3 regions of the Streptomyces sp. NPDC014764 genome follow, and region 3 is predicted to be linked to each of the others. Evidence: riboswitches for the same ligand, from Rfam matches in the RefSeq annotation. Region 3 holds a riboswitch; each other region holds the start of a gene.
The links. Region 3 has a riboswitch for cobalamin ahead of ACF1AG_RS25785 (cobalamin biosynthesis protein). Riboswitches for the same ligand answer to the same signal wherever they lie in the genome.
Positions count from the first base shown of each region.

Region 1: another riboswitch for cobalamin. It lies ahead of ACF1AG_RS09510 (ribonucleoside-diphosphate reductase subunit alpha); the one in region 3 lies ahead of ACF1AG_RS25785 (cobalamin biosynthesis protein).
Region 2: another riboswitch for cobalamin. It lies ahead of ACF1AG_RS07905 (energy-coupling factor ABC transporter permease); the one in region 3 lies ahead of ACF1AG_RS25785 (cobalamin biosynthesis protein).

Region 1 covers NZ_JBIBXY010000003.1:160,942-168,100, reverse strand. The annotation lists gene ACF1AG_RS09530 (cytochrome P450) at 1-315, shown strand, start outside; gene ACF1AG_RS09525 (helix-turn-helix domain-containing protein) at 338-1,300, opposite strand; gene ACF1AG_RS09520 (hypothetical protein) at 1,394-1,615, shown strand; gene ACF1AG_RS09515 (ribonucleotide-diphosphate reductase subunit beta) at 1,635-2,591, opposite strand; gene ACF1AG_RS09510 (ribonucleoside-diphosphate reductase subunit alpha) at 2,648-5,005, opposite strand; cobalamin riboswitch at 5,130-5,301, opposite strand; gene ACF1AG_RS09505 (GNAT family N-acetyltransferase) at 5,351-5,854, opposite strand; gene mctP (monocarboxylate uptake permease MctP) at 5,935-7,159, opposite strand, start outside.
Region 2 covers NZ_JBIBXY010000002.1:635,622-642,780, forward strand. The annotation lists gene ACF1AG_RS07895 (ABC transporter permease) at 1-503, opposite strand, end outside; gene ACF1AG_RS07900 (ABC transporter substrate-binding protein) at 548-2,140, opposite strand; cobalamin riboswitch at 2,332-2,515, shown strand; gene ACF1AG_RS07905 (energy-coupling factor ABC transporter permease) at 2,545-3,255, shown strand; gene ACF1AG_RS07910 (energy-coupling factor ABC transporter substrate-binding protein) at 3,252-3,623, shown strand; gene cbiQ (cobalt ECF transporter T component CbiQ) at 3,630-4,379, shown strand; gene ACF1AG_RS07920 (ATP-binding cassette domain-containing protein) at 4,376-5,236, shown strand; gene ACF1AG_RS07925 (MFS transporter) at 5,344-6,570, shown strand; gene ACF1AG_RS07930 (hypothetical protein) at 6,673-7,159, opposite strand, start outside.
Region 3 covers NZ_JBIBXY010000013.1:56,427-63,585, reverse strand. The annotation lists gene cobN (cobaltochelatase subunit CobN) at 1-1,860, opposite strand, end outside; gene ACF1AG_RS25790 (cobyric acid synthase) at 1,857-3,368, opposite strand; gene ACF1AG_RS25785 (cobalamin biosynthesis protein) at 3,365-4,306, opposite strand; cobalamin riboswitch at 4,425-4,564, opposite strand; gene ACF1AG_RS25780 (hypothetical protein) at 4,749-4,970, opposite strand; gene ACF1AG_RS25775 (anion permease) at 4,999-6,249, opposite strand; gene ACF1AG_RS25770 (class II aldolase/adducin family protein) at 6,405-7,133, shown strand.

The DNA of each region.
Region 1 (7,159 bases), on a different contig from region 3:
AAGGGCGCGGACCTCATCTACAGCCCGTTCGCGATCCAGCGCGACCGGCGGTCGTACGAGCGGCACGAGGACTTCGACCCGGACCGCTGGCTCCCGGAGCGGTCCAAGGACGTGCCCAAGTACGCGATGAGCCCGTTCAGCGTGGGCAACCGCAAGTGCCCCAGCGACCACTTCTCCATGGCGGAGCTCACGCTCATCACCGCCGTGGTCGCCCACGCGTACCGCTTCGAGCACGCGTCGGACTCCGACCCCCGGCCCCGCATCGGCATCACGCTGCGGCCCCGCCGGCTGATGCTGCGGGCGCGGCCCCGCTGACGTCCCGCCGTGCGGCGCGCGGTCAGGCGGCCTCCGGGCCCCTGAACGCGCGCCGGTAGGACTGCGGGGTGGTCCCCACCGCGCGCACGAAGTGGTGGCGCAGCGCGGCCGCGTTGCCGAAGCCGGTGCGGCCCGCGATCGCGTCCACCGTCTCGTCCGTCCGCTCCAGCAGATGCTGGGCCAGCAGCACCCGCTGACGCAGGAGCCAGCGGTAGGGAGTGGTGCCGGTCTCCTGCTGGAAGCGGCGGGCGAAGGTGCGCGGCGACATGAGGGCGCGGGCGGCGAGCTGCTCGACGGTGACCTCCTCGTCGAGGTGCTGCTCCATCCAAACCAGCACCCCGGCGACCGAGTCTCCCCCGGGCTCCGGCAGCGGACGCTCGATGTACTGGGCCTGCCCGCCGTCGCGGTGCGGGGGCACGACCATCCGGCGGGCGATCCGGTTGGCCACCTCCGGGCCCTGCTCCTTGCGCACCAGGTGCAGACAGGCGTCGATGCCCGCGGCGGTGCCCGCGGAGGTGATCACCGGGTCCTCGTCGACGTAGAGCACGTCGGGCTCGACCGTCAGATGCGGATAGCGGCGGCTCAGCTCCTCCGCGTGCTTCCAGTGCACAGCCGCCCGCCGCCCCTCCAGCAGCCCGGCGGCGGCCAGCACGAACACCCCGGAGCACACGCTCAGCACCCGCGCGCCCCGGTCCACCGCCCGGCGCAGCGCGTCCAGCATCTCGGGCGGGAACTCCCGGGAGGCGTAGGAGGCGCCGGCGGGCACGGTGATCAGGTCGGCCGTCTCCAGCCGCTCGGGGCTGTGCTCGGTCTGGAGCGTGAAACCGGTGCTGGTGCGGACCGAGGCCCCCTCCGCCGAGGCGACGGCGAAGTCGTACACCGGCAGCCCGTCGTCGCTGCGATCGATGCCGAAGACCTCGCAGACCACGCCGAGTTCGAACGGATTCACGCCGTCGAGCAGGACGGCCGCCACATTCCGGAGCATGAACCCAGTGTGCCTCGTCGTTGGCAGTAAATCGAGGGTGTACGGCAGTCCTGCCGCTCCCGGTCAGGAGTGTCCGGCGCCACAGTGGTGTCCATGAACACGACGCAGACAGAAGCACTGATCGCGATGGTGGCCGTTCTCGGCCTGTTCGTCCTCATGGTCGCGCCCGCCGTGATCGGCATCCTGCGCGACCGCCGCATCGACCGGCAGATCCGGCGGGCGGAGGCGGTGCCCGTCACCGAACCGCCCGACACGCGGGTCGCGTCCCGCCCGGAGCACCGGGCCGCCTCACGCAGCCGCGCACGGGCGGCGTGAGACGGCCCCGGCCCGGGCCCTAGAAGTCCTCGTCCAGGTCGACCGTGCCCTCCACGGCGACCTGGTACGCGGACGGACGGCGCTCGAAGAAGTTGGTCAGTTCCTGCACGCCCTGCAGCTCCATGAAGGAGAACGGGTTCTCCGAGCCGTACACCGGCGCGAAGCCCAGCCGCACCAGACGCTGGTCGGCGACACACTCCAGGTACTCCCGCATCGACGCGGTGTTCATGCCGGGCAGCCCCTCCCCGCACAGGTCACGGGCGAACTGCAGCTCCGCCTCCACGGCCTCGCGCAGCATGTCGGTGACCTGCTGCCCCAGCTCCTCGTCGAACAGCTCCGGCTCCTCCTTGCGCACGGTGTCCACCACGTCGAAGGCGAAGCTCATGTGCATCGTCTCGTCGCGGAACACCCAGTTGGTGCCGGTCGCCAGCCCGTGCAGCAGACCCCGGCTGCGGAACCAGTAGACGTAGGCGAACGCGCCGTAGAAGAACAGCCCTTCGATGCAGGCCGCGAAGCAGATCAGGTTCAGCAGGAAGCGGCGCCGGTCGGCCCGCGACTCCAGCCGGTCGATCTGCTCCACCGAGTCCATCCACCGGAAGCAGAACTCGGCCTTCTCCCGGATGGACGGGATGTTCTCCACGGCCGCGAAGGCCGCCGCCCGGTCGTCCGGATCGGGCAGGTAGGTGTCCAGCAGCGTCAGGTAGAACTGGACGTGCACGGCCTCCTCGAACAGCTGCCGCGACAGGTACAGCCGCGCCTCCGGCGAGTTGATGTGCTTGTACAGCGTCAGCACCAGGTTGTTCGCCACGATCGAGTCGCCGGTGGCGAAGAACGCCACGAGCCGGCCGATCAGATGCTGCTCCTCGGGCGTCAGCCTCGCCAGATCGGCGACGTCCGAGTGCAGGTCCACCTCCTCGACGTGCCACGTGTTCTTGATCGCGTCCCGGTAGCGCTCGTAGAAGTCCGGGTAGCGCATGGGGCGCAGGGTCAGCTCGAAGCCGGGGTCGAGCAGGTTCTTGGTCGTGCTGGTGGTCACTGGCAGGCCTCGCAGGATTCGGGGTTCTCGAGGGAGCAGGCGACGGCCTCGGGGTCGGCCGGCTGCTGGACGGGGACGGCGGCGCGGGCCGCGCGGGCGATCCGGGTCGCCGGGCGGGAGCGCAGGTAGTAGGTGGTCTTCAGCCCTTGCTTCCAGGCGTAGGCGTACATCGAGGAGAGCTTCCCGATGGTCGGCGTCTCCAGGAACAGGTTGAGCGACTGCGCCTGGTCCAGGAACGGGGTCCGGGCGGCGGCCATGTCGATCAGGCCGCGCTGCGGGATCTCCCACGCCGTGCGGTACAGCCGCCGTACGTCCTCGGGGATCCAGGCGAAGTCCTGCACCGAGCCGTTCGCCTCGCGCAGCGCCTCACGGGTGCGCGCGTCCCACACGCCGAGCCGCTTGAGGTCCTCCACCAGGTACGAGTTGACCTGGAGGAACTCCCCGGACAGCGTCTCGCGTTTGAACAGGTTGGACACCTGCGGCTCGATGCACTCGTACACGCCCGCGATCGACGCGATGGTCGCGGTGGGCGCGATCGCCAGCAGCAGCGCGTTGCGCAGGCCCGTCGCGGCGATCCGGGTCCGCAGCGCCTCCCAGCGCTCCGGCCAGGCGAGCTCGACGCCGTAGTGGTCGGGGTGCAGCACGCCCCGCGCGGTGCGGGTCTTCTCCCAGGCGGGCAGCGGGCCGTGCCGCTCGGCCAGACCGGCGGACGTCTCGTACGCGGCGAGCATGATGCGCTCGGCGATCCGGGTGGAGAGCGCCTTCGCCCCGGGGGAGTCGAACGGCATCCGCAGCCGGAAGAACACGTCCTGCAGCCCCATCACGCCCAAGCCCACCGGGCGCCAGGGGCTGTTGGAGCGGGATGCCTCCTCGGTCGGGTAGAAGTTGATGTCGACCACCCGGTCCAGGAACGTCACGGCGGTGCGGACCGCCGCGTCCAGGCGCTCCCAGTCCATGCCGTCCGGGCCTGCGAATGCCGCGAGGTTGACCGAGCCGAGGTTGCAGACCGCCGTCTCCCCGTCGTCGGTGACCTCCAGGATCTCCGTGCACAGGTTGGAGGAGTGGACGACGTGGCCCGGCTCGGCGGTCTGGTTGGCGGTGCGGTTGGCGGTGTCCTTGAACGTCATCCAGCCGTTGCCGGTCTGCGCGAGGGCGCGCATCATCCGGCCGTACAGCTCGCGTGCCGGAAGCGTCCTGCGGGCCAGGCCCTTCGCCTCGGCGGCCCGGTAGGCCGCGTCGAACTCCTCGCCCCACAGGTCGACCAGCTCGGGCACGTCCACCGGGGAGAACAGCGACCACTGCGCGTCGTCGGCGACCCGGCGCATGAACTCGTCCGGCACCCAGTGCGCCAGGTTCAGGTTGTGCGTACGGCGGGCGTCCTCACCGGTGTTGTCGCGCAGCTCGAGGAACTCCTCGATGTCCGCGTGCCAGGTCTCCAGGTAGACCGCGGCGGCGCCCTTGCGCCGGCCGCCCTGGTTCACGGCGGCGACCGAGGCGTCCAGCGTCTTCAGGAACGGGACGATGCCGTTGGAGTGCCCGTTGGTGCCGCGGATCAGCGAACCCCGGGCGCGGACCCGGGAGAAGGACAGGCCGATGCCGCCGGCGTGCTTCGACAGGCGTGCGACCTGGTGGTAGCGCTCGTAGAGGGAGTCCAGCTCGTCCTTGGGGGAGTCCAGGAGGTAGCAGGACGACATCTGCGGGTGGCGGGTGCCGGAGTTGAACAGCGTGGGGGAGGAGGGCAGGTAGTCCAGCCGGCTCATCAGCCCGTACAGTGCGGCGACGTCCTCCAGCGCCCGCCCGCTCTCGTCCTCGGCGAGCCCGCAGGCGACCCGCAGCAGGAAGTGCTGGGGCGTCTCGACGACCTTGCGGGTGACCGGGTGGCGCAGCAGGTAGCGGCTGTGCAGGGTGCGCAGGCCGAAGTAGCCGAACCGGTCGTCGGCGTCCGTGTCGACCAGCGCGTCCAGACGGGCCGCGTGGAGCCGGATGAACGCGGCCGTGCGGTCGCCGATCAGGCCTTCCCGGTGACCGGCGGCCACCGAGCCGGTGAACGAGGTGACACCCTGCGAGGCGGCCTCGGCGCGGATGCCGAGGGTGAGCAGCCGGGCGGCGAGCCGGGAGTACGCGGGGTCCTCGGAGATCAGTCCGGCCGCCGCCTCGGTGGCCAGGTCCCGCAGCTCCGCCTCGTCGGCGGCGGCTGACCGGCCGCGCAGCGCGGCGGCGGCAACCCGGCCGGCGTCGGCGTCGGGCAGGTCGGCGGTCAGCTGGGTCAGGGTCCGCAGCAGCGCGGCCCCGGGGCCGTCGCTCTCCTCGGTCACGCGGGTCGCTGAAGCCGGATCGGCTGGCGCGATGGTCACGTGTGGCTCTCCCTCGCTCGGCACAGGGGCCTCGAGGAGCGCAGGGGGCAGCACACGAACGCACGCGGCGTCGCGTCCACCGGCCCATTCCGCGAGGCCCGGACGTCAGGGCACCCGGACCGGAAGGGCCGGGCGCACTGTCGGCAGGTCCTCGGACTGACTCCCGTGCGCGCCCGTGGGCAGGCATGGGTACACCGTTGCGGGACAGTTCCGGATTCGCACCGGATTCCCCTGCGACGACAGCGAGCATGAGCATACATCTTGTGCCGGGTGTCGCCGACGGACCCATATGTTGTGTCGCGTTGGAGTTATGGTGGGGCCGGACGGAAGGGCTGTGCCCAGCCGTCAGAGCGTCAGTTCGTAGACGAGCAGCATGATGTCGTCCAGCTCCGGCAGCGGGTTCCAGTCCCGCCCGGGGGCTCGCGTGAAGCCCAGCCGCTCGTACACCCGGTGCGCGGAGTGCATCGTGCGCTGCGTGGACAGCACCATCCGCGTGCGGCCGAGCGCCCGCGCCCGGTCGGCGCAGGCGCGCACCAGCGCCTCGCCGGCGCCCCGGCCGCGGTGGGCGGGGGAGACGGCCAGCATCCGTATCTCCGCCTCGCCGGGCTCCGCGATGTCGGCCATGGGCCCGGGGCCCGGCACGAACGTCACCCCGCCCAGCAGCGTGCCGTCCGCCACGGCGACCAGGACCTCGGCGGCCGCCGCCCGTCTGCCCACGTCCCGCAGCTCGCCCAGGTAGGCGTCGGACTCCCCGAAGTCCAGCAGCCCGTCGCCGAGATAGGCCTGCGCGGTGATCTCACCGAGCTCCGCGTGCTCGCCGGGCGCCGCCGGCCGGATGACGATGTCCATGCGGGGGAGTCTGCCGCACGGGGACGACAGCGGGCCGCCGGTTTTCCACCGGCGGCCCGCTGTCCTGTGCGTGAACGTCGTCAGTGCTTGCTGTCCGCCGTGGCCGGCGGAAGCTCCACCTGCACGCCCGGGTCGCCGGCGTCCGCCGTGTAGTCCCGCGGCTCGGTCTCGTCGACGCCCTCCGGCGCCTTGACCGCCCGCATGACGAAGGTCAGGACGACCGTGACCAGCACGTTGATCACGAAGGCGGTGAGGCCGATGTAGCCGATCTCCCCGATGCCCGGGATCTCCTTGGCGGAGCCGCCGAAGTGCTTCTGCGTCGGCGACGCCACCCCGTACGCGGCTACCGTGCCGTAGATCATGCCGACCGCCCAGCCGCCGATCAGCGCCCAGCGGTGGAACCAGCGGGTGAACAGGCCGCCCACCAGCGCCGGGAAGGTCTGCAGGATCCAGATGCCGCCGAGCAGCTGGAAGTTGATGGCGACCGTCTTGTCCATGGTCAGCACGAAGGCCAGCGCGCCCACCTTCACCAGCAGCGACACGGCCTTGGAGACGGCGGTCTCCTGCTTGGGCGTCGCGTCGGGCTTGATGAAGTCCTTGTAGATGTTGCGGGTGAACAGGTTCGCCGCCGCGATCGACATGATCGCCGCCGGCACCAGCGCGCCGATGCCGATCGCCGCGAAGGCCACACCGGCGAACCAGTCCGGGAACATGTTCTCGAACAGCTGCGGGATGGCCAGCTGGCCGTTCTGCACCTTCACCCCGGCCGCGATCGCCATGAATCCGAGCAGCGCCAGCAGGCCCAGCATCAGCGAGTACAGCGGCAGGATCGTGGTGTTGCGGCGGATCACCTCACGGCTGCGCGAGGACAGCGTCGCGGTGATCGAGTGCGGGTACATGAACAGCGCGAGCGCCGAGCCCAGCGCCAGCGTGGCGTACGTCCACTGGCCCGCCTCGCCCGGCACCAGGGCGCCGCGCGGGGCACCCGTGGCCGGGTTGGTCTCGCTGTACGCCTCCTGCGCGGACGCGAAGATCTCGTCGAACCCGCCCAGCTTGATCGGGATGTAGATGATCGCCACCGCGATCACGATGTAGATCAGCGTGTCCTTGACGAACGCGATCAGCGCGGGCGCCCGCAGCCCCGACGAGTAGGTGTACGCGGCCAGCACACCGAAGGCGAGGAGCAGCGGCAGGTCCTTGATGAACCAGTTGGTGTTCTCTCCGCCGCCGACGCCCATCACGTCCAGCACGGCCTGGATGCCCACCAGTTGCAGCGCGATGTACGGCATCGTCGCCAGGATGCCG
Region 2 (7,159 bases), on a different contig from region 3:
CCCGCCGGGAGGACGTCCAGTTGGAGGGCGAACAGCCACACCGCGAGCAGCGCGATCCAGAAGACCGGGGCGGCCTCCAGCACATAGGCGGCGGAGGTGACCGCGCGGTCCACGAGGGAGCCGGGGCGGCGGGCCGCGAGTACTCCGAGGACCGTGCCGAGCAGTACGGCGGCGGCGAACGCGACGGCGCACAACAGGGTGGACCACAGCAGTCGTTCCCCGATGACCTCGGCCACCGGCTGGCGCATCACCGCGGACTGTCCGAAGTCGCCGCCGAGGGCGGAGGTCAGCCAGTCCCACCAGCGCGCGGTGAACGGCCGGTCCGCGCCGAGGTTCTCCCGCAGCCGGTCCAGGGTCTCCTGGTCGGCGCCGAGCGCGGCCGTGCCCGCGTACGCCTTCACCGGGTCGAACGGGGACGCCGCGGCGACGGCGAACACGCCGAACGTGACGACGAGGAGCACCGGCACGGCGTACAGCGCGCGGCGCGCCGTGAGCCGTGCCATCGGGCGCCAGGGGGCGCGGGTCGTGGCTCGCCGGGGGGCGTGGGTCATGCCGCGGGCTGCCAGTCCTCGACGTTCCACCAGGGTCCGGCGGCGAACCCGTGCTCGTGCGGTTCGGTCTGGGTGGTGAGGCCCTTCCAGCGGTCGGCGAGCACGTACAGGTGGTCGATGTGGGTGAGGAAGGTGTAGCCGGGGTCCTTCACGAGGGCGCGCTGGAGGGCGTCGTAGGCGGCCCTGCGGGTCTCGGGGTCCTGGGCGCGGCGGCCGGTCTCCAGGGCGCGGTCGACGGCCGGGTTGTCGTAGTGGGCCATGTTGTTGAAGCCGTCTCCGGCGAGGGAGGAGTGCAGCATCGTGTAGAGCCCGAAGTCGGGGTCGCCGGTGCTGCCGAAGCCCGCGAGGACGGCGTCCCGGTGCATGCGGGGCTCGATGACCTCCCAGGTGGCGCTCTCCACCCGGACGTCGATGCCGGCCTTCTTGGCGTCGGAGGCGTAGGCGAGGGCGTGGTCCTGGCGGACCTTGTCGCCGGAGGGGTAGTACAGCGTGAAGCGGGCGGGGCGGCCGTCCTTGGCGCGGATGCCGTCCTCACCCTTCGTCCAGCCGGCGGCGTCGAGGATGCGGCCGGCCGCGGCGAGGTCGCGCGGGCGCTCGGTGTCCTCGGCGAACCACGGGTCGTCGACGGGCAGCGGGCCGTAGGCGGGGCGGCCGGCGCCGTCGAGGATCTTGTCCACCATGGCCTGCCGGTCGACGGCGAGGTCGAGGGCGCGGCGGATCGCGGAGTCGCCGGTGACGGGGTTGCCGCTGGGGAGGGTGACGACGCGGACGTCGTAGGAGGTGGCCCGGTAGGTCTTCTTGTCGTCGTCGCTCTTGAAGGTGGCGGCGAGGTTGGGCGGGAGGACCGCGCCGTCGAGGTCGCCGGAGCGGAGCCGGGTGGCGCGGACGTCGTCGTCGCCGACGATCGCCATGGTGAGCTTCTTCACCTTCGGGGCGCCGCCCCAGTGGTGCGGGTTGGCCTTGAAGGTGAGCTTCTCACCCTTGCGCCAGTCGACGAGGACGTACGGTCCGGTGCCGACGGGCTTCGTGTTGAAGGGGCCGGTGTTGGGGTCCTGTTTCCCGGCGACGTGCTCGGGGACGATCGGCAGGACCGTGCGGGCGGCGAACGGCGCGTAGGGGTGGTGGAGGGTGAAGACGACCGTGTCGTCGCCCACCGCCCGGACGTCCTTGACGGCCGCGAGTTCGCTCCTGGCGGTGTTGTTGGTGCCGTCGTCGAGGACCGTGCGGTACGTGAAGACGACGTCCCGTGCGGTCAGCGGCTTGCCGTCGCTGAACTTCACGCCTTTGCGCAGGGTGTACGTGTAGGTGCGTCCGCCGTCCGTGATCCGCGGGAGTGCCGTGGCCAGCGCGGGTTCCAGGGTCATGTCGGCCTTGCGGGCGAGGAGGCCGTCGAACAGCTTGGAGTTGCCGTCCTTGCCGTAGCCGAGGAGCGGGCTGAGGGTGTCGGGCTCGGTGGAGACGCCGATCACCACAGACTCGCCGGCCGCCGCGTCGTCCGCGGTTCCGGAGCCCGGCGCCGAGCAGGCGGAGACCGCCGCGGCCGTCGCCAGCACGGCGGCGGCGCCCCGTATGCGTCGTCGGGTCGTCATCGAACCTCACATCCCTCTTGCTGGAAAATCGCTCTTGCATATTAGTTGCAGGTAGACCCTGCCCAGGACGGCGGCCCTCCAGTCACCTCGGCTGCCGGGCTGCCCGAACGCGCAGGTGTGCGCCGGGGTCCGAGCCGCCGGGCGCCCTCCGCGCGCCCCCGTCGCCGCTTGTCACCGGGCCGCGACGGGGACTACTGTCACCACGCCTTGGTGACGGGAAATCGGTGCGATACCGGTGCGGCCCTCGCCACTGTGATCGGGAAGTCCGGCTCCGGCCCTCAGGGGCAGCCACTGGGTCCTTCGGGACCCGGGAAGGCGGAGCACGGGCGGTGGTACCCGTCAGCCAGGAGACCGGCCAAGGCGCGTCAACCATCCACGAGGTGCTGGAGAGGGTCTGCTGAGCCATGCACATTGCCGAGGGTTTCCTGCCTCCGGCGCACGCGGTCGCCTGGGGCGTCGCGTCGGCGCCGTTCGTCGTCCACGGGGCCCGGTCGCTCGTCCGTGACGTGAGAGAACATCCCGAGAGCACGCTGCTGCTGGGCGCGTCGGGAGCGTTCACGTTCGTCCTGTCAGCGCTCAAACTGCCTTCGGTGACCGGGAGTTGCTCCCACCCCACCGGCACGGGGCTGGGCGCGATCCTGTTCCGGCCGCCGGTCATGGCGGTGCTCGGGACCATCACTTTGCTGTTCCAGGCGCTGCTGCTCGCCCACGGCGGGCTCACCACGCTCGGCGCCAACGTCTTCTCCATGGCGGTCGTCGGCCCCTGGGCCGGGTACGGCGTCTACCGTCTGCTGCGCCGGTACGACGTGCCGCTGATGGGCGCGGTGTTCTGCGGCGCGTTCGTCGCCGACCTGTCGACGTACTGCGTGACCAGCGTCCAGCTCGCGCTGGCGTTCCCCGACCCGGGCAGCGGATTCCTGGGCGCGCTGGGGAAGTTCGGCTCCATCTTCGCCGTCACGCAGATCCCGCTCGCGGTCAGCGAGGGGCTGCTGACCGTGCTGGTGATGCGTCTGCTGGTGCAGTCCAGCAAGGGCGAGCTGACCCGGCTCGGGGTGCTGGTCACCTCGGTCGCCGGAGGCAAGCGCGCCGAGTCGGCCGGGGCGGTGGCCCGATGAGCCGCAACGCGAGGATCAACACCCTGCTCCTGCTGCTCGTCGCCGTCCTCGCCGTGATCCCGCTGGCGCTCGGGCTCGGCGACCACAAGGAGGAGCCGTTCGCCGGGGCGGACGGCGAGGCGGAGACCGCGATCACCGAGATCGACCCGGACTACGAGCCGTGGTTCTCACCGCTGTACGAACCGCCGTCCGGGGAGATCGAGTCGGCGCTGTTCGCCCTCCAGGCCGCACTCGGCGCGGGCGTCCTGGCGTACTACTTCGGGCTGCGGCGCGGACGTCGGCAGGGCGAGGCGCGGGCGCGAGAGCGGGCCGGCGCACAGGGTCCGGACGCGGAGGTACGCACCGGCGCCGACGGCGGACGGGACTGACAGGCCTTGCTGCCGATCGACGCGGCGGCGCACAGCAGCCGCTGGCGCCGCCGCCATCCCGTGGACAAGGCCGTCCTCGGTCTGGGCCTCACCGCCCTCGCGGTCTCACTGCCCCCGTGGCCGGGCGCCCCGCTGGTGCTGGTCACCGCGTTGGTGCTGCTGCTCGGCCCGGCGGGGGTGCCGGCCGGGCGGCTGTGGCGGGCGTACCGGGTGCCGCTGGGGTTCTGCGTCACCGGGGCGCTGACCCTGCTGGTGCGGGTGGGCGGGCCGGGTGGCCTGGTGTCGCCCGCCCCCGACGGGCCCCTGCGCGCCGGGGAGTTGCTGCTGCGCACCTCGGCGGCTTCGCTGGGCGTGCTGCTGTTCGCGTTCACCACGCCGATGTCGGACCTGCTGCCCCGGCTGGTGCGCGCCGGGGTGCCGGCGCCGCTGGTGGACGTGGCTCTGGTGACGTACCGGATGAGTTTTCTGCTGCTGGACTCGGTGCGCCGGGTGCACGCGGCGCAGGCGGCCCGGCTCGGGCACACCACCCGGGCGGCGACCTGGCGTTCGCTCGGCGGGCTCGGCGCGACCGCGTTCGTGCGGTCCTTCGACCGTGCGGCGCGGCTGCAGACCGGGCTCGCGGGCCGCGGCTACGACGGCACCCTGCGCGTGCTGGTGCCGGAGGCCCGGGTGTCCGCCCGCTTCACGGCCGCGAGCGCGGCGCTCCTGGCGGCGCTGGCCGTCCTCACCTGTGTACTGGAAGGGCCCCTGTCGTGAGCGAGTCGGTGCCGGTGGCCCTGCGGGGCGTGTCGTTCGCGTACGAGGAGGGGCCGCCGGTGTTCACCGGGCTGGACTTCGAGGTGCGTGAGGGCCGGGCGCTGGCCCTGCTGGGGCGCAACGGAAGCGGCAAGACCACCCTGATGCGGCTGCTGAGCGGCGGACTGCGGCCGCATGGCGGGGAGTTGCTGCTGTCGGGCCGTGCGGTGCGCCACGACCGGAAAGGGCTGACCGCGCTGCGCACCACCGTGCAGCTGGTGGTGCAGGACCCGGACGACCAACTGTTCGCCGCCTCCGTGGGGCAGGACGTGTCGTTCGGGCCGCTGAACCTCGGGCTGCCGCACGCGGAGGTGCGCGCGCGGGTCGCGGAGGCGCTGGAGGCGCTGGACATCGCCGCTCTCGCCGACCGGCCCACGCACCTGCTGTCGTACGGGCAGCGGAAACGGACGGCGATCGCGGGCGCGGTCGCGATGCGGCCGCGGGTGCTGATCCTGGACGAGCCGACGGCGGGCCTCGACCCCGACGGTCAGGAGCGGCTGCTGGCCACCCTGGACGGTCTGCGGGCGGGCGGTACGACGGTGGTGATGGCCACGCACGACGTGGACCTCGCCCTGCGCTGGGCCGACGACGCGGCCCTGCTGACCCCGTCGGGCGCCCACACCGGCCCGGCCGCGGAGACGCTGTCCCGGCGGGACCTCCTCACGGCGGCGGGGCTCAGGCTGCCCTGGGGCGTGGCGGCCGGACTGTTCCTGCGGGCGCGGGGGCCGGCCGGCGCCGCGGACGCCGGTCCCCGCACCCCGGAGGAGCTGGCGGCGCTGGCCGCCCTGCCGGAGTACGGGGGCGGGCGGCCGGGCTAGGTCAAAGGCGCCGACGGTCCGATGTGTACATTTGTTCCTACTCGGTGGGTGAGCGGGATCATCGCCTGCCTGCCCCTCGTTCTCACCAGCCCCGGCGGAGCCCCACCTTGACCGACCTTGCCGTACGCCGGCGCCGCCGGGCGCTGTACCTCTTCTTCTTCCTCAACGGCATCGCCATGTCCTCGTGGATCACGCGCACCCCGGACGTCCGTGACCGTCTGGGTGTGTCCACGGGGGAGATGGGGCTGGTGCTGTTCGGGCTGTCCGTCGGCTCGATGGTCGGCATCCTGTGCTCCGGCCGGTTCGTGTCCCGGTTCGGGACCAGGCCCGTGACGGCGCTCGGCACGCTGTTCGTCGTCGCGAGTGTGGTCGTCGTGGGCGCGGGCACCGCACTCGCCTCCGCGGCCCTGGTCACCGCGGGCCTGTGCCTGTTCGGCCTCGGGGTCGGGGCGGGCGAGGTGGCGATCAACGTGGACGGCGCCGACGTCGAGCGGATCACCGGCAGGCCGGTCCTGCCCACGCTGCACGGATGCTTCAGTCTGGGCACCGTCGTCGGCGGCCTGGCCGGCATGGCGGCCACCGCGGCGGCGTTTCCCGCCCACTGGCATCTTCTGGCGGTGGCCGCGGTGACGGCCGCGATGTTCGGGTACGCCATCGGCGGCGTCCCCGCCGGAATCGGGGTCCGTGCCGCGGCGCCCGCTTCGGGCTCCGCACGGCCGGCGGGCCCGCGGGTGTGGAAGGACCGGCGGCTGCTGATGATCGGGGCCATCGTCCTGGCCATGGCTCTCGCCGAGGGCGCCGCCAACGACTGGCTGCCGCTGCTGATGGTCGACGGCCACGGTCTCGACGCCGCGCTCGGCTCGCTCGTCTTCGTGGGGTTCGCCGCCGCGATGACCCTGGGCCGCTTCGGCGGCGCCTTCTTCCTCGCCCGTTACAGCCGGGCGACCGTGGTACGGGCCAGCGCGGTCTCCGGAGCCGTCGGTCTGTGCCTGGTCATCTTCTCCGACAACGCCGTCGTGGCGGCGGCCGCCGTCCTGTTCTGGGGACTTGGCGCGTCCCTGGGCTTTCCGGTGGCTCTGTCGGCGGCCGGTGACTCGGGGCCCGACGAGACCGCCCGGGTCGGCCTCGTGGCGACGATCGGCTACGTCGCGTTCCTGGTGGGGCCGCCCACCCTCGGCTTCCTCGGCGACCACTACGGACTGCGCCCGGCGATGGTCGTGGTCCTGGCGTTCGTCGCCGCGGCTGTCTTCGTGGCCCCTGCCGCCGGTACGCGGGGGTCCCGTCACCGGGAGGCCGAGGCCAGTGCCGGCGCCTCCGGCGGACTTGCCGTGTGAGAAGGCTCGGCGTCCTGTCCTGCCGTTCGCGCGGTTCCCCGCGCCCCTGGGGTGTTGGGGCGCGGGGAACCGCGTAGACGTAAGCGTCCGGGACGGGACCTGTCAGCAGCCGCCGCAGTTGTAGTACGTGACGTCCCAGTGGTTGCCCTCGTCGGCGTAGACGTTGCCCGAGCCGGACTGCCACTGCTGGGCCCCGTCGCCGCGCACGCCGATGTAGGTGAACGTGTTCTTGATGTAGTTCCCGACGCAGGTCGTCTTGGAGAAGTCGAGCTTGTAGCCGTTCCAGTGCGAGTACGTGCCGGAGGCGTGCCCGGTCTCGGTGCCGCCGGTGATGTTCAGTGCGCAGCCGCTGGCCCGCTTCAGGGTCTGGGCGCCCTGGGCGGTGGCCAGGTTGAGCTGGTCGAAGGACGTGCAGGTGGACACGTTGCGGTTGGAGCAGCCTCCGGACGACGACCACGTGATGCCGACCTGGCTGAACATGGAGGTCGCGGTCGCGTGGCTGATCTTGGTGGCGGCGGAGGCCTCACCCGCGGTGCCGACGACGGCCGCGCCCGGGGCGACGACGAGGGCGAGGGCGGTGAGGACCGAG
Region 3 (7,159 bases):
GTCGACGTGCAGGTCGTGGTGCAGCTCGGCGGCCTTCACCAGCGTCCAGATCTGCGCCCGCACGGCCGGCGCCTTCGCCGGGTCCAGGTCGCTGACCAGCGCGTACTCGTCGAGCAGCTGCTCCAGCTTGGCCAGGTCACCGTAGGTGTCGGCGCGGGCCATCGGCGGCACCAGGTGGTCGACGACCGTGGCGTGCCCGCGCCGCTTGGCCTGTGTGCCCTCGCCGGGGTCGTTCACGATGAACGGGTACACCAGCGGCAGGTCGCCCAGCACCGCGTCCGGCGCGCACCCGGCGCTCAGCCCGAGGCCCTTGCCGGGCAGCCACTCCATCGTGCCGTGCTTGCCCATGTGGACGATCGCGTCGGCGCCGAAACTGTTCTCCAGCCAGCGGTAGGCGGCCAGGTAGTGGTGCGACGGCGGCATGTCCGGGTCGTGGTAGATCGCGATGGGGTTCTCCCCGAAGCCGCGCGGCGGCTGGATCATCACCACCACGTTCCCGAACTGGAGGGACGCCAGCACGATGTCGTCCCCGTCGACGTACAGCGAGCCCGGCGGCTCACCCCACGCCTCGGTCATCGCCTCCCTCAACTCCCGGTCCAGCGTGGCGAACCAGGCCCGGTAGTCGGCCAGCGGCACCCGCGCGGGCGCGGCGGCCAGCTGCTCCTCCGTCAGCCACTCCACGTCGTGCCCGCCGGCAGCGATCAGCCGGTGGATCAGCTCGTCGCCCTCGGACGGGTGCCCCTCGACGGCGTACCCGGCGTCCCGCAGCGCGTCCAGCACGCGCACCGCCGAGGCGGGGGTGTCCAGCCCGACCGCGTTGCCGACGCGCGAGTGCTTCGTCGGGTAGGCGGTGAAGACCAGCGCCAGCTTCTTCTCCGCGTTCGGCTTGTGCCGCAGCGCCGCGTGCCGTACGGCGATCCCGGCGACCCGCGCGGCCCGCTCGGGGTCGGCGACGTACACCGGGACGTCGTCCGGGCCCTGTTCCTTGAAGGAGAACGGGACGGTGATCAGCCGGCCGTCGAACTCGGGGATGGCGACCTGCATGGCCGCGTCCATGGGGGAGAGGGCCGCGTCGGACTCCTCCCAGGCGGCCCGCGAGGTCGTGAGGCACAGCCCTTGCAGCACCGGCACGTCCAGCTCGGCGAGCGCGCCGACGTCCCAGGCCTCCTCGTCGCCGCCCGCCGACGCCTGCGAGGCGTGGCTGCCGCCGGCCGCGAGCACGGTGGCGACCAGCGCGTCCGCCCGGCCCAGCAGCTCGTACAGCGCCGGGTCGGCGCCGCGCAGTGAACCGCAGTACACGGGCAGGGCGTTGGCGCCACGTGCCTCGATCGCGTCGCACAGGGTGCCCACGAAGGCGGTGTTGCCGCTGAGTTCGTGCGCGCGGTAGAAGAGCACGCCGACCGTCGGACGGCCCGGTACGGCGGGACGCTCGCCGTGCACGCCGAACTCCGGCATCCTGCGCGGCTGTTCGAACCCCTCGCCGGTCAGCAGCACGGTGTCCGACAGGAACCGCGCCAGTTCGGCGAGGTTGTCCGGGCCGCCCTCGACGAGATAGCGCAGCGCCTCGGCCACCACGCCCGCCGGGACGCTCGACTCGGCCATCAGCTCCGCGTCGGGCACGCTCTCCCCGCCGAGCAGCACCGTGGGGACGCCGGACGCCTTCAGCGCGGCCAGTCCGTCCTCCCAGGCGCGCTTGCCGCCCAGCAGCCGCACCAACGCCAGGTCGGCGCCGTCGAGCAGCGCGGGCAGTTCCTCCGTGACGTCGACGCGGGTGGGGTTGCCGATGCGGTAGCCGGCGCCGGAGGCCCGGGCCGCCAGCAGGTCCGTGTCGGCGGTCGACAACAACAACACAGTGCTCATGCGGGCGCTCCCGGTGGAATGAATGGCAGTCCTCGTGGCGCGCCGGACTCGATGAGCCGCCACAGCGCGTCGGTGTCCGCGTGCTGTTCGATCAGGTCGCCGAGCCGGTCGAGCTGCTCCTCGCGCAGCGCGGCGAAAGAGGTGTCGGGGGCCGGCACGAAACGGCGTCCCGCGCGGTCGGCGACCGCGCGCAGAAACGCCCGCCGGAACCCGTCCGACTCCAGCGCACCGTGCCAGTGCGTGCCCCAGGCCGCGTCCACGCGGCACCCGTCCAGGAAGGCCTCACCGCCGAGCACGTCGGCGACCCCGTGATGGATCTCGTAGCCCTCGACGCGCTCCCCGAGGGCCTCGCCGACAGGGCGGGCCAGGGTCTTCCCGCGGGCGAACCGCACCCGTACGGGCAGCACGCCGAGCCCGTCCACATGGCCCGCGCGGCTCTCCACGTCGTCCTCGATGTGCTCGCCGAGCAGCTGGAAGCCGCCGCAGATGCCCAGCAGCGGCCGGCCCTCGGCGGCCCGCCGCACCAGCGCGTCCGCCAGCCCGCGCTCCCGCAGCCAGCGCAGTGCCTTCACGGTGCCGCGGGTGCCGGGCACGACGACGAGGTCCGCGTCGGCGAGTTCGTCCGGCCGGTCCACGAACCGCACCACGACGCCCGGTTCGGCCGCCAGCGCGTCCACGTCGGTGAAGTTGGACATCAGCGGCACCGCGCACACCGCGACCCGCAGCACCTCCTCGCCGGCCGGCGCGGCCACCGCGGACTCCCGTACGGCGCCCCGGAGCGACACGCGGAGCCCGTCCTCCTCGTCGATGCCGAGGCCGTGCCGGAACGGCAGCACGCCGTACGAGCGCCGCCCGGTCAGGCCGTGCAGCATCTCCAGGCCCGGCTCCAGCAGGGAGACGTCCCCGCGGAACTTGTTCACCAGGAACCCGGCGACCAGCTCCTGGTCCTCCGGGGAGAGGAGGGCGACCGTGCCGAAGAAGGACGCGAAGACGCCGCCCCGGTCGATGTCCCCGACGACCAGCACGGGCAGCCGCGCGCCCCGCGCGATCCCCATGTTGACGATGTCGGTACGGCGCAGGTTGATCTCCGCGGGGCTTCCGGCGCCCTCGCAGATCACCGCGTCGTACTCGCTCCGCAGCCGCTCCAGACAGTCGAGGACCGTGCCGAGGAGGCTCTCCTGGCGGCCGCCGTGGTAGCCGCGGGCGCTCATCTCGCCGACCGGGCGGCCCATCAGCACCACCTGGCTGGACCGGTCGCCGCCCGGCTTCAGCAGCACCGGGTTCATCAGCGCCGTCGGCTCCACCCGGCACGCCTGCGCCTGCATCGCCTGGGCGCGCCCGATCTCGGCGCCCTCGCGGGTGACGAACGAGTTCAGCGACATGTTCTGCGCCTTGAACGGCGCGACCTTCACCCCCTGGCGTACCAGCCACCGGCAGATCCCGGCGGTGACCACGCTCTTGCCGGCGTCCGAGGTGGTCCCGGCGACCAGCAGTCCGCCACCGCTCACTTCGCACGTCCCTTCCGTAGGCGCCGCGCGGCCACCCCGGCCGCCAGCGCCAGCCAGCCCACCCGCCGCGACAGGCGCACCGCCCGGTCGATGTCGGCGACGGCGACGGGGCGTCCGCCGCCGTTGAGGACGGGCCGGTGCTCGACCCGCCCGCCGTAGGAGAGCGTCCCGCCGAGCCGCACGCCGAGCGCGCCCGCGAAGGACGCCTCGACGGGACCGGCGTTGGGGCTGGGGTGTTTGCCCGCGTCCGCGCGCCAGGCCCGTACCGCCCCGCGCGGGTCCGGCCCGCTCAGCGCGGCGAGGACGGCCGTCAGGCGCGCGCCCGGCCAGCCGGCGACGTCGTCGAGACGGGCGGACGCCCAGCCGTAACGGCGGTACCGGGGCGACTTGTGACCCACCATCGCGTCCAGGGTGTTGACGGCCCGGAAGCCCACCAGGCCCGGCACCCCGGCGACCGCGCCCCACACGAGGGCGCCCACCACGGCGTCGGAGGTGTTCTCGGCGACGGACTCCACCACGGCACGGGCGATCCCGTCGGCGTCCAGGGCCTGCGGGTCACGGCCGCACAGGTGCGGCAGCCGCTCCCTCGCGGCCTCGACGTCCCCGGCTTCGAGCGCCCGCCCGATGGTCCGGGCCTCCCGGGCCAGCGAGGTACCGCCGACGACGGCCCAGGTGGCGACGCCGGTCAGGGCGACGGAAGCGGCAGGACCACGGCGTGCGGCGCGGGCTGCCAGGCCTGCGACCGTGACGGCGCCGCCGACGCACACGGCGGTGTGCACGGCCCCGCGGCCCCGGTCGTCCCGCCACAGCACCCGCTCCACGGCAGCCGCGGCCCGCCCGAAAGCGGCGACCGGATGCCCACGGCGGGGATCGCCGAGCAGCAGGTCGCCGAGGAGGCCGGCGGCGGCGCCGTACGCGAACACGCGATCGGCACCCATGGGTTCAGCCGGTGACGGATCCGGAGGTCACGGCCCCGAAGGGGGGTGGGGTGTCGCTGATCGACCTCGACAGGCTGCCGCGCATGGCGATATGTCCTCACTCAGGGTGTCCACGCCCTGGTTCGACGAGACCGGCGGCGAGAGTTCCTGGCTCCCGGGGCTCACCCCGGTGACAGTGGCGGGACCGCGCCGGATTCGCACCGGCTTCCTCTCCTGCCGCCGTATTGGCGGAGGCAGTCCACCATGCCCTTGGAAGGGCCGTCAACTTGCCTTTGACCTGCGGGGCTGAAGTGTGCCGAGGCCCACAGAGGGGCTCACGTGGGTGAACGGCGGGAACGGCGCATGGACACGCCGGACACGGCGCACGGACGCGCGGACACGGCAGCGGGCGGGACGGGAGCCGCTGCTCCCGTCCCGCCCGCTCACGCGTGCGGCCTTGTCGTCAGGCCATGATCAGGTAGATGCCGTAGCCCACGGCCGCCGCGCACGCGGCGAAGCAGGCGTAGGCGCCGGTGACCGCGAGGGCCGTGGACCGGCCCTCGGCGGTGGCCCGCTCGCGGCGGGACATACCGGAGATGCCGAGGGTGAACAGGGCCACCAGGGCCACGGTGACCACGAGGCTCACGCCGAACACGGAGCCGAGGGCCGCCCAGTCGATCTTCATGCTGCTTCCTTCTGCGTGCCGGACGCGGTCAGACGGTCGAGGTGGCCGACGGGGCCTGCGGGTCGGCGGCGGCCGGGGCCGGGATGGTGGCCGAGAGGTCCTCGGAGGGGCCGGCGGGCGGCGGGGTCACAGCGGCGATGGCCTGGGTGACCACACCGGCGGGCTCCTCGGCGGGGGTGTCGTGGTCGTTGACGTTGGTGTGGTCGACGATCTCGCGCCGGGAGATCTTCCAGATGGCCGCGCTGGAGGTGATCAGGAAGACGGCAACGACGGCGGTGCCCCAGTCCCCGAAGCCGCACACCCACTCGGCGATCGCCGCGACCAGGGCGGCGGCCGGCAGGGTCAGGCCCCAGGCGACGAACATCCGGGTGGCCGTGGACCAGCGGACCACGCCGCCCTTGCGGCCGAGGCCGGCACCCATGACGGCACCGGACACGGAGTGCGTGGTGGAGAGGGAGAAGCCCAGGTGCGAGGAGGCCAGGATGACCGTCGCGGCGCTGGTCTGGGCCGCGAAGCCCTGCTGCGGCTGGAGGTCGGTCAGGCCCTTGCCCATGGTGCGGATGATGCGCCAGCCGCCCAGGTAGGTGCCGAGGGCGATGGCGATGCCCGCGGAGAGGATGACCCACATCGGCGGGTCGGAGTCGGGGGCGACGGCGCCGCCGGCGACCAGGGCGAGGGTGATGATGCCCATCGTCTTCTGGGCGTCGTTGGTGCCGTGGGCCAGGGAGACCAGGCCGGCCGAGGCGATCTGCCCGGCGCGGTAGCCCTTCTCGGAGGACTTGGCGTCGGCGTTGCGGCCCATGCGGTAGGTGAGCCGGGTCGCGAGCATCGCGGCGACGCCCGCCACCAGCGGGGCGGCGATCGCGGGGATCAGGACCTTGGTGACCAGCACGTCGCCGTGGACCGCGCCGAAGCCGGCGGAGGCGACCGTGGCGCCGATCAGACCGCCCATGAGGGCGTGCGACGAGCTGGACGGCAGGCCGACCAGCCAGGTGAGGAGATTCCAGAGGATCGCGCCGACCAACGCGGCGAAGATGACCTCGGGACGGATGCCGGCCTCGTCGACGAGGCCCTTGGAGATCGTGTTGGCGACCTCCACCGAGAGGAATGCGCCGACAAGGTTCAGCACGGCGGACATGGCCACCGCGACCTTGGGCCTCAGTGCACCGGTCGAAATGGTCGTTGCCATCGCGTTCGCGGTGTCGTGGAAACCGTTCGTGAAATCGAACGCGAGTGCGGTTACCACCACAATCGCGAGGATCAGCGAGAAGCTTTCCATTTACCCAGGCAATCGTTCGAGGTCATTGGCTGGTCGAACGTAGGTAACCAGGGTGAACGGAAGATGAACTGGAACGGGCATCGCGGTGACCGTAAGAGGGGGTGCGCGCTCCGCCGTCCAGCCCAGGCGGCCTGGGCTCCTGGCAGGATCTCCACATGGCCGAACGGGACGGGACAGGGCAGGAAGCGGAGGGCGCTGTGAGTGGTGTTCCGGGCACGCGCGGTGAGGGCTCCGCGGGGCCGGGCGGGGAGGTGGCGGACGCCTGGGGGGAGCTGGTCGCGACGGCCCGCCGGACCGTCGCCGACGGCCTGGTCGTCGGCACCTCGGGCAACGTCTCCCTACGGGTCGGCGACACCGTTCTGGCGACCCCCTCGGGCGTCCCGTACGACCGGCTCACCCCGGCCGACGTGACGGCGGTGGACCTCGAAGGCCGGCAGGTGCTCGGCACGCTGGTCCCGACCAGTGAACTGCCCCTCCACCTGGCCGTCTACCGCGCGACCGCCGCGCGCGCCGTCGTCCACACGCACGCCGTGCACGCCACCGCCGTCTCCACGCTCGTCGACGAGCTCCCGGCGATCCACTACATGACCGCGGCCCTCGGCGGCCCTGTGCGTGTGGCCGCGTACGCCGCCTACGGCACGCCGGAACTGGCCGAGAACACCCTGCGTGCCCTCGACGGCCGCACCGGCTGCCTGATGCGCAACCACGGCACCCTGACCTACGGCGCCGGCCTCGACCAGGCGTACGACCGCACGGCCCAGCTGGAATGGATGTGCCGCGTCTGGCTCACGGCGTCCTCGGTGCCGGGCCTGACCCCGGCCCTGCTGAGCCCGGAGCAGCTCGCGGAGGCGGGGGAGCGGCTGCGGGGGTACGGGCAGCGCTGATGAGGCGAGCTCGGCTCGGCGGCGGC